3 regions of the Streptomyces sp. NPDC058295 genome follow, and region 3 is predicted to be linked to each of the others. Evidence: riboswitches for the same ligand, from Rfam matches in the RefSeq annotation. Region 3 holds a riboswitch; each other region holds the start of a gene.

Region 1 (4,487 bases), on a different contig from region 3:
CTTTGTACGGGATCAATCAGCGTAGATCCCAAGCCTGCGACGCCCCCACCCAGGACGACGACTTCGGGATTCAATACGTTCACCATGTTAGAGATGGCAACGATCAAAGCTGTGGTGGCTTCGGTCAGTGCTTGTTGTGCTTGTGGATCGCCCATATGCAGGGCCTCGCGGAAGTCGGCTTTTTTCGCTGCTGCCTCGGGCGCAGCTTCTAATGTCGATCCTTCGGCGCTCAGTTCGGCATAGCGTGCGGTGATGGCCGTTCCTGATGCGTACGAATTGAGGCAGCCCGCACTGCCGCAATCACAATTCCTTCCTGCGGGGTCGACGGTGATGTGGCCGATCTGCCCGGCCGTTCCGTCAATTCCTCGCAGTGGTATACCGTTCAGCAGAACCGCTCCGCCAACTCCCGTGCCGAGAGTGAGGCAGACGAGGCAACGTGGCCGTTCGCTCGGTGGGATGCTTGCCATATGGCCTAAAGCTGCCATGGTTGTGTCATTGTCGACGATGACGGGAACGCCCAGTCGCTGCTGGAGTAGCGACTGAAAGTCGACATTCAGCCACGTCGGCAGGATGATGGAATCTCGGAATGTTCTGTCCGGCGCGATGAGGCCTGGAAGTCCGACTCCCACCGCTTCCACTGATCGCCGCACATGATGCGTTTCCCTGAGTAGGCGATCGATCAATGCCTCAGAATGTTCGACAGATTGTTCGGGAGACGCTGAACGGTTCGTCGGTTCGGTAATTTCTGCAAGTATTTTCTTCGTACTTGAGATGAGGACGGCGGCGGTTTTTGTGCCACCTACGTCGATTCCGACCGTTAAACGGTTGTCCACCCCTTGCCTCCCATGGAGAAGGACTTCGGGCAAAGGATAGCCGGAGAGAGGTAGGGGGGGTAGAGAGCGAGCGAACTGCGAAATGATGGTGGTGGTGCGCTGCCGTGGGGGCGTTCTGCGACTTTGATCAAGTCGGCGCGGTGGATGTTGTGCGCCGGCGGAGCTGGAGACCCGTGTCCGGAGTGCACCCTGTCTGTCGAAGTCCGTGGCGTGGCTTCGAAAGGTCAGGTTCGGAGGAGAGGGGACCCAGATGTACAGGTCGTCCTACGTAGGGAGGCTCTCGGGCGTCTGCACGTGCGGCTGGAGGGCAGGCAGCCCCGAACGGCGTTCAGGGAGTGCGGTGGGAGGCTTGGCCCTGGGCCGAGCCAATCGATCTGCGACACTGGAAGAGTTATGCCTAAGCCCGGAGAACTCACTTTCGTCGCCCCCCGCGGAGCCAAGAAGCCGCCGCGGCATCTCGCCGACCTCTCGCCCGCCGAGCGGAAGGAGGTCGTGGCGGAGATCGGGGAGAAGCCGTTCCGTGCCAAGCAGCTGTCGCAGCACTACTTCGCGCGTTACGCGCACGACCCGGCGGAGTGGACCGACATCCCCGCCGGTGCCCGCGAGAAGCTGCGTGAGGCGCTGCTGCCGGACCTGATGTCGGTCGTGCGGCATCTGTCGACGGACCAGGGGACCACCCGTAAGACCCTGTGGCGGCTGTTCGACGGCACGCTCGTGGAGTCGGTGCTGATGCGCTACCCGGACCGGGTGACGATGTGCATCAGTTCGCAGGCCGGGTGCGGGATGAACTGCCCGTTCTGCGCGACCGGGCAGGCGGGTCTCGACCGTAATCTGTCCACCGCCGAGATCGTGCACCAGATCGTCGACGGGATGCGGGCGCTGCGGGACGGGGACGTGCCCGGGGGGCCTGCCCGGCTCTCCAACATCGTCTTCATGGGGATGGGCGAGCCGCTCGCCAACTACAAGCGGGTCGTCGGCGCCATCCGCGCGCTCACCGACCCGGCTCCGGACGGGCTCGGGATCTCGCAGCGGGGCATCACCGTGTCGACGGTCGGGCTGGTGCCGGCCATCCACCGGTTCTCCGACGAGGGCTTCAAGTGCCGGCTCGCGATCTCCCTGCACGCGCCGGACGACGAGCTGCGCGACACCCTCGTCCCCGTGAACACACGGTGGAAGGTGCGCGAGGTGCTGGACGCCGGGTTCGAGTACACCGAGCGGTCCGGGCGCCGGCTGTCCATCGAGTACGCGCTGATCCGCGACATCAACGACCAGGCCTGGCGTGGTGACCGGCTCGGGCGGCTGCTGCGCGGCAAGCCCGTGCACGTCAACCTCATCCCGCTCAACCCGACCCCGGGTTCGAAGTGGACGGCGTCGCGGCCCGAGGACGAGAAGGCGTTCGTCGAGGCGATCGCCGCGCACGGGGTGCCCGTCACGGTCCGGGACACCCGTGGCCAGGAGATCGACGGGGCGTGCGGTCAGCTCGCGGCCACCGAGCGGTAGTCTGATCCCGGTATCAGTTATCGGGTATCAGTACGTCCGTATCAGTACATCTTCATATTCCGACAGGGGAGCGCCACAGCGCTGAGAGTGCGGGAGAGTCCGCAGACCCTCTGAACCTTGCCCAGGTCATTCTGGGTAGGAAGTTCGGTCATCACTCAAGCTGTTGCGCCCTGCCCGGGCACCGGCGGAACCTTCCGCGGGTGCCCGGGCAGGGCCGCGTCTCTTCCTGGTCAACCCCAGGAGGAAATCCAGTGCACACCAGGACGTTCGTGGCCGCGGCCGTCGGCCTCGGCCTCGTCACGCTGTCCGCCTGCGGATCGTCGGACGACGACGGTTCGGCGGCGAAGTCCAAGACCGTCACCCTCGTCAGCCACGACTCGTGGGCCGTCTCCAAGAACGTGCTCGCGGACTTCGAGAAGCAGTCCGGCTACCGGGTGAAGGTCCTCAAGGACGGCGACGCCGGTCAGGCCGTCAACAAGGCCATCCTCACCAAGGACAACCCGCAGGGCGACGTCTTCTTCGGCGTCGACAACACGCTCCTGTCCCGCGCCCTCGACAACGGGCTCTTCCAGTCGTACGAGGCGAAGGGCGCGGACCAGGTCCTGCCCGCGTACCGGGCCGACCAGAAGAAGCACCGGGTCACGCCCGTCGACACCGGTGACATCTGCGTCAACTACGACAAGGCGTACTTCAGCGCGCACAAGCTGACCCCGCCCGCCTCCTTCGACGACCTGCTGAAGCCCGCGTACAAGAACCTGCTGGTCACCGAGAACGCCGCCACCTCCTCCCCGGGGCTGGGATTCCTCCTCGGGACCGCCGCGAAGTACGGCGACGAGGGCTGGGCGGACTACTGGAAGAAGCTCAAGGCCAACGGCGTGAAGGTGGTCGACGGCTGGGAGCAGGCCTACAACGAGGAGTTCTCCGGCTCTGCGGGCGGAAAGAAGGCGGGGGCCGACCGGCCGCTCGTCGTCTCGTACGCCTCCTCGCCGCCCGCCGAGGTGATCTACGGCGACCCGAAGCCGACCACCGCCCCGACCGGAGTCTCCGCCGGCACCTGCTTCCGCCAGGTCGAGTACGCGGGTCTGCTGAGCAACGCCGCCAACCCCGAGGGCGGCAAGGCGCTGCTCGACTTCCTGCTCACCGCGGAGTTCCAGCAGGACATGCCGCTCAACATGTTCGTCTACCCGGTGCGCCAGGGGGCCGCGGTCCCGGCGGAGTTCACGCAGTTCGGGCCGCAGGCGAAGGACCCCGAGACGCTGGACCCGGCGAAGATCGCCGACAACCGTGACGACTGGGTCAAGTCATGGACCTCGCTCGTACTGAAGTGACCGGACGCGCGGCCCGCGCGGGGAACGCGGCGCGGCTCGGACTCATGGCCGTGCCCGTCGCGTTCTTCGCGGTCTTCTTCGCCTACCCGGTCGCCGCGATCGTCGCCCGGGGACTCGGCTCCGACGGGGGCTGGCGCTTCGGGCGGCTGTGGGACGTGCTCGCGCAGTCCGACATCCGGCACGTCCTGTGGTTCACCACCTGGCAGGCGCTGGCCTCGACCGCGCTGACCCTCCTGGTCGCGCTGCCCGCCGCGTATGTCTTCGCCCGCCTGGAGTTCCCGGGCAAGCAGGTGCTGCGCGCCGTCGTCACCGTCCCGTTCGTGCTGCCGACGGTCGTCGTCGGCACGGCGTTCCTGGCGCTCGTCGGACGCGGTGGGCTGCTCGACGATCTGTGGGGCGTACGGCTGGACACCACGGTGTGGGCGATCCTGCTGGCGCACGTCTTCTTCAACTACGCGGTCGTCGTACGGACGGTGGGCGGGCTGTGGTCGCAGCTCGACCCGCGGCAGGAGGAAGCGGCGCGGATGCTCGGCGCGTCCCGGCTGACGGCGTGGCGCACGGTGACCCTGCCCGCCCTGGGGCCCGCCGTCGCGGCCGCCACGCTGATGGTCTTCCTCTTCACCTTCACCTCCTTCGGCGTGGTGCAGATCCTCGGCGGCCCCACCTTCTCCACCCTCGAGGTGGAGATCTACCGGCAGACCTCCGAGATCTTCGACCTGTCCACGGCCGCCGTCCTGACGATCGTCCAGTTCCTGGCCGTCGGCGCGATCCTCGCGGTGCACGCCCGGACCGTACGCAGGCGCGAGACCGCGCTGCGGCTGGTGGA
Region 2 (4,487 bases), on a different contig from region 3:
GGCATACGAAGGTCCCCCCAGTGCGGTGGCGTACGGGAGCGAGCGCCCCCGCACGCCGGGTGTGTCGGTTCGAATACGCGGGTCAGACGGCGAGCGCCTGGGCGCGGCGCTTCACCTCCGTGCCGCGATTCTCACTCAGGGCCTGCGCGGGGGTGCCGGGCAGGCTCGGGTCGGGGCTGAAGAGCCACTCCAGCATCTCTTCGTCCTTGAAGCCGTCGTCCCGCAGCAGGGTCAGGGTCCCGACCAGGCCCTTCACCACCTTGTCCCCGTCGATGAAGGCGGCGGGGATGTGCAGCGCGCGGTTCTCGCCACGGCGCACGGCGATGAGCTGGCCGTCCTTGATCAGCTGCCGGACGCGGATCACGTCGACATCGAGCATCTCCGCGATGTCGGGCACGGTGAGCCAGGCGGGGACGAGAGCATCGGTCTTTGCGTCAATCTCGGTCACGGGAACAAGCCTGCCATCTGCCGCTGACAGTCGGAAACCGAGCCGGTCCGACCAGGCGCTCAGGTCGCCGCCGTCGCCGCCTTCATCGGCCTCGCCGGGTCCGCGAGGAGCCGCGGATTCATGGGCGTGCCCGCCAGGATCAGCCGCTTGCCCTGGGCGAGGTCGCGCGCCCGGCCCACGGCCAGCAGGGCGACCAGCCGGTCCTCGCGCAGCCAGCACACCGACCAGGCCGGCCCCGACGGGTCGCCGCGCCACAGGACGCGGTCGGCGTCGGCGTGGTGCCCGGCGTACTGGACGAAGCGGCCGAACTGCTCGGACCAGAAGTACGGGACCGGGTCGTAGACGGCCAGGGGTTCGTCGGTGGCGGCGCCGACGATGTTCGCCGCGACCGTGCGCGGCCCCTGGAGGGCGTTGTCCCAGTGATGGACGAGGAGCCGCTCGCCGTACCGCCCCGAAGGGAAGGATGCGCAGTCGCCGACCGCGTACACATCGGGCACGGAGGTCCGCAGCTGGGCGTCGGCGACGACTTCGCGGTGGGCGCCGAGCGCGACGCCGGAGCCGGCCAGCCAGGCGGTGGCGGGGCGGGCGCCGATGCCCACCACGACCGCGCCCGCGGGCAGCCGGGAGCCGTCGTCCAGGACGACCGCACCGGGCTCGACGCGCTCCACGCGCGCGTGGGTGCGCAGCTCGATGCCGCTGTCGGCGTACCAGGCGGCCATCGGGGCGGCGACCTCGGCGGGCAGCGCCCCGGCCAGCGGCCGGTCGGCGGCCTCGACGACGGTGACCGCGCAGCCGGCCTCCCGCGCGGCCGTGGCGAACTCGGCGCCGATCCAGCCGGCGCCGACGACCACGATGTCGTGCTGACGGGCGAGCACGGGCCGCAGCCGTTCGGCGTCGTCCAGGGTGCGCAGCAGGTGCACGCCGGGCACGCCCTCGGCGCCGGGCAGCCGGATAGGTTCGGCGCCGGTGGCGAGGACGAGGACGTCGTAGGGGACGGGCCCGGCCTCGGTGTCCAGCTCGTGGTCGGCCGGGCGAAGGCCGCTCACCTCGCGGCCGAGCACCAGCTCGATGCCGAGGCCTTCGAAGTCGACGTCGAAGGCGGAACCCTCGGCGTTGCCCAGCAGGACGGCCTTGGACAGCGGGGGCCGGTCGTAGGGCTGGTGGGGCTCCGCGCCGATCAACGTCACCGTGCCGTCGAAGCCCTGTTCCCGCAGGGCCACGGCGGTCTGCACCCCCGCCATGCCCGCGCCGACGACCACCACGCGCCGCCCGGACGGGCCGCCTTCTTCCTGCCTCTGCTCACTCACCTGATCACCTTAGGCGGCTGACGAATCGTCAGTCAGTGCTCGTGCGCCGTGACCTGCTCCACAACGCTGGTGCCGCTGCCCTCCTGCGACTCCCACGCCCAGCTCTCCTCGAGCCGCACCCGTCCGTCCGCGAGCTCCGTGACCGTCGAGACGCAGTGCCCCGAGGACGTCGTCCCGTCGTGCTTGAGCTGTACGTACCGGAAGTCGAGCCGGTCCCCTTCGCGGGTACCCACCAGATGCCCGCGTACGACGTCACCGCCCGCGTACTCCGCCCAGATCTCACCGCCGCGCTCGTGGTACGTGAAGCGGGTGCGGGTGCCGACCTGGCCCGGGGCCTGGTCGGCGACGGGCGCGAGGACGAGGCCGTCCAACGAGCGGGGCATGACGAAAGGCTCCCTTACAGAGGCGCCGGACCACGGGCTAGGGTGGCCAACCTAGAGCACACGCGGGAGTCCGGACGCACCGGGCTGAGAGGGAGGCTGGCGGCCTCCGACCGTCGAACCTGATCCGGGTCATGCCGGCGAAGGGAGGGGCTGGACGCCCATGTCGTCTCCACGTACGTCAGACGTCCTCGTCATCGGGGGCGGGATCATCGGCCTGGTCACGGCCTGGCGGGCCGCGCAGCGCGGCTTCGCCACGGCGGTGGTCGACCCGGCGCCGGGCGGCGGGGCCGCCCAGGTGGCGGCCGGGATGCTGGCCGCCGTCACGGAACTGCACCACGGCGAGCAGACCCTGCTCGGCCTCAACCTGGCCTCCGCCCGCCGCTATCCGGAGTTCGCGGCCGAGCTGACGGAGCTGACCGGGCACGACCTCGGCTACCGGCGCTGCGGCACGCTCGCGGTCGCGCTGGACTCCGACGACCGCGCCCATCTGCGCGAACTGCACGCACTGCAGCAGCAGTCGGGGCTGGAGTCGGAGTGGCTGTCCGGGCGTGAGTGCCGACGCCTGGAGCCGCTGCTGGCGCCCGGGGTGCGGGGCGGGCTGCGGGTCGACGGCGACCACCAGATCGACCCGCGGCGGCTGACCGCGGCGCTGGTGGCCGCGTGCGAGCGGGCCGGGGTGGCCTTCCACCGCGTACGGGCCGAGCGGCTGTCCGTCGTGGGCGAGCGCGCCACGGGGGTCGTCACGCGGGACGGTACGGCCCTGGAGGCGGGGCAGGTGGTGCTCGCCGGCGGCAGCCTGAGCGGACGGCTCGCGGGGGTGCCGCAGGACGTGCTGCCGCCCGTACGGCCGGTGAAGGGCCAGGTGCTGCGGCTGACCGTGCCGCCGCGGTACGCGCCGTTCCTGAGCCGGACCGTACGGGCCGTGGTGCGCGGCAGCCAGGTCTACCTGGTCCCCCGGGAGAACGGCGAGCTGGTCGTGGGCGCCACCAGCGAGGAGCTGGGCTGGGACACCACGGTCACGGCGGGGGGCGTGTACGAGTTGCTGCGCGACGCCCACGAGCTGGTCCCCGGGATCACCGAGCTGCCGCTCACGGAGACGCGCGCGGGGCTGCGGCCCGGATCCCCGGACAACGCGCCGCTGCTCGGGCCGACGGAGCTGGCGGGGTTGCTGCTGGCCACCGGCCACTACCGCAACGGCGTGCTGCTGACGCCGGTGACGGGTGACGCGATGGCGCACGCCCTGGCCACCGGGGAGCTCCCGGACGAGGCCCGTCCCTTCACGCCCCGGCGCTTCGGCGCCACCGCACTCTCGGAGCAGTCCGCATGAACACCCGGCAGAACGCCAGGAAGAACGCGCCCGTGCAGATCTCGGTGAACGGAGAGCGGCGCGAGTTCGCTCCCGGTACGGCCCTCGACAGCGTCGTACGGTCCCTGACGCCGGCGCCCTCCGGGGTGGCCGCGGCGCTCAACGAGACCGTCGTCCCGCGCGCGCAGTGGCCGTCGACGGCTCTGCGCGACGGTGACCGGGTGGAAGTCCTCACCGCGGTCCAGGGGGGCTGAGCCATGGCCGACGATCCCTTCGTCCTCGGAGGCAGGTCCTTCTCGTCCCGTCTGATCATGGGCACGGGGGGCGCGCCCAGCCTGGAGGTGCTGGAGCGGGCGCTGGTGGCGTCCGGGACCGAGCTGACGACGGTCGCGATGCGCCGGGTGGACCCCTCGGTGCACGGTTCCGTGCTGTCGGTGCTGGAGCGGCTCGGTATCCGGGTGCTGCCGAACACGGCGGGCTGTTTCACCGCCGGGGAGGCCGTGCTGACGGCCCGGCTGGCGCGGGAGGCGCTGGGCACCGATCTGGTCAAGCTGGAGGTCATCGCCGACGAGCGCACGCTGCTGCCTGACCCGATCGAGCTGCTGGAGGCGGCGGAGACGCTGGTGGACGACGGGTTCACGGTGCTGCCGTACACGAACGACGATCCGGTGCTGGCCAGGAAGCTGGAGGACGTGGGGTGCGCGGCGGTGATGCCGCTGGGTTCGCCGATCGGCTCCGGACTGGGCATTCGCAACCCGCACAACTTCCAGCTGATCGTCGAGCACGCGCGCGTGCCGGTGATCCTGGACGCGGGGGCGGGCACCGCGTCGGACGTGGCGCTGGCGATGGAGCTGGGGTGTGCGGGGGTGATGCTGGCGTCGGCGGTGACGCGGGCGCGGGAACCCGAGCGGATGGCGTCGGCCATGCGGGCCGGCGTCGAGGCGGGAAGGCTGGCCCGGCTGGCCGGACGGATCCCGCCCCGCTACTTCGCGGAGGCGTCCTCGCCGGTGGAGGGCCGGGCCGTGCTGGACCCCGAGCGCCCC
Region 3 (4,487 bases):
GCTGCGTCGGCAACACCCCACGCCCGTCCAGTACGGCCGGGTCCGCCAAGGCGCTCTCCAGATCGAAGACCTCGACGATTCCGTACGGATGCCACACCCAGCCGGCCACCAGCACGTGCCGGCCGTCCCCGCTCACCGACAGCCGGGAATGGAACACGTCCTTCGCCTCGCGGGCGCCGGTGGTGAGCCGCTGCCCTGACGCCGCGTCCTCGATCTGGAGAACGTTGTACTCCTCCGGGCAGTGGACCAGGATCTCCCGGCCGTCCCTCAGGACCCCCAGGGCCACGGGGTAGTCGTAGTCCTCGGCGTGCTCCGGGCTGCGCGTCAGCGCACGGAGGGGGTGCGTGCCCTCCAGCAGCAGCGCTTCGGTCCCCCGTTCCGCATAGACGACGCTGTAGCGGCCGGAGGGGGAGACGACACTTCTGTCGAAGCCGGGGCCGTGATCGGTGGCCGTCCGGCGCTCCACACCATCGGTGCTCCACGCCCGGCCGCCCACCGCATCGACCAGCTCATCGCCCCGCCAGGCCAATGACCGGACCGGCGCCGTCGACTTCATCCACTCCAAGGTCCCTCTCCCCCCGATCGCAACAACGCCCTCTCTCCCCCCTCCGCGCCGGTCGCTGATGGCGCTGTCCCCAGGCCTCGGACCTCCGGGGACAGCGCCGTTCCGCGTACGTCAGTCAGCCAGCGGCAGGTACACCCGGTTCCCGCTCGCCGCGAACTCCTTCGACTTCTCCAGCATGCCCTCGGCGATCTCCTCCGCCGAGGCCCCCTCGGCCGCCCCGGCGCCGAACCGCTCGTTGATGCTCTGGCTGATCTTCATCGAGCAGAACTTCGGCCCGCACATCGAGCAGAAGTGCGCCGTCTTCGCCGGCTCCGCGGGGAGTGTCTCGTCGTGGAACTCCCGTGCCGTGTCAGGATCGAGGGCCAGGTTGAACTGGTCCTCCCAGCGGAACTCGAAGCGGGCGTCCGACAGCGCGTCGTCCCATTCCTGCGCACCGGGGTGCCCCTTGGCGAGGTCGGCTGCGTGGGCGGCGATCTTGTAGGTGATGACACCGGTCTTGACGTCGTCACGGTTGGGCAGGCCCAGATGCTCCTTGGGCGTGACGTAGCAGAGCATCGCCGTGCCCCACCAGGCGATCATCGCGGCACCGATGCCGGAGGTGATGTGGTCGTACGCCGGCGCGACGTCCGTCGTCAGCGGGCCGAGCGTATAGAACGGAGCTTCATCACAGATCTCCTGCTGAAGGTCGATGTTCTCCTTGATCTTGTGCATCGGGACATGGCCCGGGCCTTCGATCATCGTCTGAACATGGAAACGCTTCGCGACCCGGTTGAGTTCCCCGAGGGTCCTCAACTCCGCGAACTGAGCCGCGTCGTTGGCGTCCGCGATGGAACCCGGCCGCAGGCCGTCGCCCAGCGAGTACGTGACGTCGTAGGCGGCGAGGATCTCGCAGAGTTCCTCGAAGTTCTCGTAGAGGAACGACTCCTTGTGGTGCGCGAGGCACCAGGCCGCCATGATCGAGCCGCCCCGGGACACGATGCCGGTCTTGCGGTTGGCGGTGAGCGGGACGTACGAAAGGCGGACACCGGCGTGGACCGTCATGTAGTCCACGCCCTGCTCGGCCTGCTCGATGACGGTGTCCTTGTAGATCTCCCAGGTCAGCTCCTCGGCGCGGCCGTCGACCTTCTCCAGCGCCTGGTACAGCGGCACCGTGCCGATGGGAACGGGGGAGTTGCGCAGCACCCACTCGCGGGTGGTGTGGATGTTGCGGCCGGTCGACAGGTCCATGACCGTGTCGGCGCCCCAGCGGGTCGCCCAGGTCATCTTCTCGACCTCCTCCTCGATGGAGGACGTCACCGCCGAGTTGCCGATGTTGGCGTTGACCTTCACCAGGAACCGCTTGCCGATGATCATCGGCTCGATCTCCGGGTGGTTGACGTTGGCCGGCAGCACGGCGCGGCCCGCCGCGATCTCCTCGCGAACCACCTCGGGGGAAACGTTCTCTCGGATGGCCACGAACTCCATCTCGGGTGTGATCTCCCCCCGGCGCGCATACGCGAGCTGGGTGACCGCCTCGCCGTCCCGCCCGCGGCGCGGCAGGCGCGGCCGGCCAGGGAAGACCGCGTCGAGGTTACGCAGCCCGCCGCGCGGTGAGGTGTGCTTGAGTCCGTCGTCCTCGGGACGGACCGGCCGGCCCGCGTACTCCTCGGTGTCGCCCCGGGCGATGATCCAGTTCTCGCGCAACGGCGACAGGCCCCTGCGGACCTCCGTCTCGACGAGTGGATCGGTGTACGGGCCGGAGGTGTCGTACAGGCTGACCGACTGCCCGTTGGTGAGATGCACCTGACGAACCGGCACCTGTAGATCGGGGCGGGTGCCCTCGACGTACCCCTTGTGCCAGCCGATGGACTTCCCGGCCTCCGAGGCATTCACGTCGACCGTGCTTTCGCTGGTCGCGTGCTGCGTGAAGGCAGGCGTGCGTGCGTCCTTGTTGGTCATGAGACCTACTCCCTACGCCGGCATTACCCGGTAACAGGTTCGGCGGTCGACGCAGCGGCTACCGCCTGCCGATGTTTCATGTGAAACATCACTCGATTCGAGAGACGTTCCACGTGAGACATCGCGAAGACGGAGGTCAGCGCCCTCTCAGCCCGGTGCTCCGAGCTCCCGCGTGTGCAAAGGTTGTCTCCACGCTAGCGTCAATTCTGGCGCGGTGAACAGAGGGCCCGTGTCGTTCTTGCGATGATCGGTCGGTGACCACGACACACCAGCCCCCGTACCCGCCGCCCGAGCCGCCCCGCCGACCGGGCGCCGGCAGCGGTCCCGGCAATGGCTCCGGCAATGGCTCCGGAAGCGGTTCTGCCGGCGGCCCCAGAGGGGACCGCGACTCCGGCAACGGTCACGATCACCCGCGCAGTCCCGACCACGGGCCGGGATACGCAGGCGGCCTCGGCGGACTGAGACGTGCCGGAACCCCTGGCGGGCAACGCCCCCGCCCGATCGAGGGCCGCGGGGCAGGCCCGGGGACGCAGTCGGGACCGGGGGCGCGGTCTGGGTCGGGGGCGGGAAGCGGCCTGGGCTACGGCAACGGTCCAGAGCCCGGGACCCGCCGGGGATACCGGAGCGGGCAGGAGTACCGCAGCGGGCAAGGGCCCGAGAACGACCAGGGATACGGGGACGGCCAGGGATACGGGAACGGCCGCGGGTACGACGACGGGGATGGGTCCGTGCCCGGGCAGGAGTACGGACCCGACCATGATTCCGGCCCTCGTCCCGGCCCGGGCCCTCGTCCTGAACGTGGCTCTGGTCCTGTTCCTGGTTCTGGTCCCGGCCCTGGTGACGGATATGGCTTCGACCGCGAACACGGTCATGGGCAGAGTCACGACGGCGGTCATGGCGGTGGCCCCGGGAACGGTTCCGGAGAGGGCCACGGCGGCGGACACGGCCATGGCCCGGGCGACGGGCACGGTTCCGGATCCGGTTCCGACGGCGGGCACGGGCATTCGCACAGCCACAGTCACGGCCCGGCCGCCCCTGTCTCCCAGCACCTGCGCAAGGTCATCGCGGCCATCCTCATCCCGTTCGGTGCCGCGGTACTGGTGGGGCTCGTGGTGCTGTGGCCCGGCGGAGCCCCTGCGCACGAGCGCACCGGAGTCGGCTTCGACCGGCAGACCCAGCAGGCCACGGTCACCAAGGTCGTGAGCTTGAGCTGCGCGTCGGTGAACGCCTCGGGTGACACCCCTACCGGCCACACCTCCACGGCCGAGGGCTCCTCCGCGCAGCAGCAGGCGGGCGGCACCTGCAAGAGGGCCACGATCCGGGTGGACACCGGCGACGACAAGGGCCGTACGTTCACGGAGATCGTCCAGCCCGACCAGTCACGGCAGTTGGAGCAGGGCGAGAAGGTCGTGGTCGCCTACGAGCCCTCCGCGCCGAAGGATCTCCAGTACTCGGTGACCGACGTGAACCGCCGCATCCCCATGGCGGTCCTGGCGATCATCTTCGCGGTCGCCGTCGTGGTCGTCGGGCGGCTGCGGGGCGTCATGGCGCTGGTCGCGCTGGCCATCAGCTTCATGGTGCTGAACTTCTTCGTGCTGCCCGCGATCCTCCAGGGGTCGAACCCGCTGGTCGTGGCGGTGGTGGGGTCGAGCGCCATCATGCTGATCGCGCTGTATCTCTGCCACGGGCTCTCGGCCCGCACCTCCGTCGCGGTGCTCGGCACGCTGATCTCGCTCCTGCTGATCGGCGTCCTCGGCTCGCTGTTCATCGACTGGGCCGCGCTGACCGGCAACACGGACGACAACACCGGCCTGATCCACGGCCTGTACCCGTCGATCGACATGAGCGGTCTGCTGCTGGCCGGCATCATCATCGGCTCGCTCGGCGTCCTCGACGACGTGACGGTCACTCAGACCTCGGCGGTCTGGGAACTGCACGAGGCCAACCCCGCCATGGGCTGGCGCGGCCTGTACCGGGCCGGCAT

What was found. Region 3 has a riboswitch for thiamine pyrophosphate ahead of thiC (phosphomethylpyrimidine synthase ThiC). Riboswitches for the same ligand answer to the same signal wherever they lie in the genome.
Region 1: it holds a riboswitch for thiamine pyrophosphate, as region 3 does, so the genes downstream of both, ACFVYS_RS17405 (thiamine ABC transporter substrate binding subunit) here and thiC (phosphomethylpyrimidine synthase ThiC) in region 3, are expected to answer to the same signal.
Region 2: it holds a riboswitch for thiamine pyrophosphate, as region 3 does, so the genes downstream of both, thiO (glycine oxidase ThiO) here and thiC (phosphomethylpyrimidine synthase ThiC) in region 3, are expected to answer to the same signal.

What each region holds. Positions count from the first base shown of each region.
Region 1 is NZ_JBHVYO010000014.1:105,556-110,042, forward strand. Features, by position in the region: gene ACFVYS_RS17395 (ROK family protein) at 1-833, opposite strand, end outside; gene rlmN (23S rRNA (adenine(2503)-C(2))-methyltransferase RlmN) at 1,227-2,333, shown strand; TPP riboswitch at 2,388-2,493, shown strand; gene ACFVYS_RS17405 (thiamine ABC transporter substrate binding subunit) at 2,585-3,661, shown strand; gene ACFVYS_RS17410 (ABC transporter permease) at 3,637-4,487, shown strand, end outside.
Region 2 is NZ_JBHVYO010000069.1:19,401-23,887, reverse strand. Features, by position in the region: gene thiE (thiamine phosphate synthase) at 1-5, opposite strand, end outside; gene ACFVYS_RS40240 (Rv2175c family DNA-binding protein) at 83-448, opposite strand; gene ACFVYS_RS40235 (NAD(P)/FAD-dependent oxidoreductase) at 508-1,710, opposite strand; gene ACFVYS_RS40230 (hypothetical protein) at 1,788-2,138, opposite strand; TPP riboswitch at 2,191-2,301, shown strand; gene thiO (glycine oxidase ThiO) at 2,299-3,465, shown strand; gene thiS (sulfur carrier protein ThiS) at 3,498-3,698, shown strand; gene ACFVYS_RS40215 (thiazole synthase) at 3,702-4,487, shown strand, end outside.
Region 3 is NZ_JBHVYO010000011.1:54,380-58,866, forward strand. Features, by position in the region: gene ACFVYS_RS14085 (hypothetical protein) at 1-556, opposite strand, end outside; gene thiC (phosphomethylpyrimidine synthase ThiC) at 677-2,503, opposite strand; TPP riboswitch at 2,496-2,685, opposite strand; gene ACFVYS_RS14095 (YibE/F family protein) at 3,232-4,487, shown strand, end outside.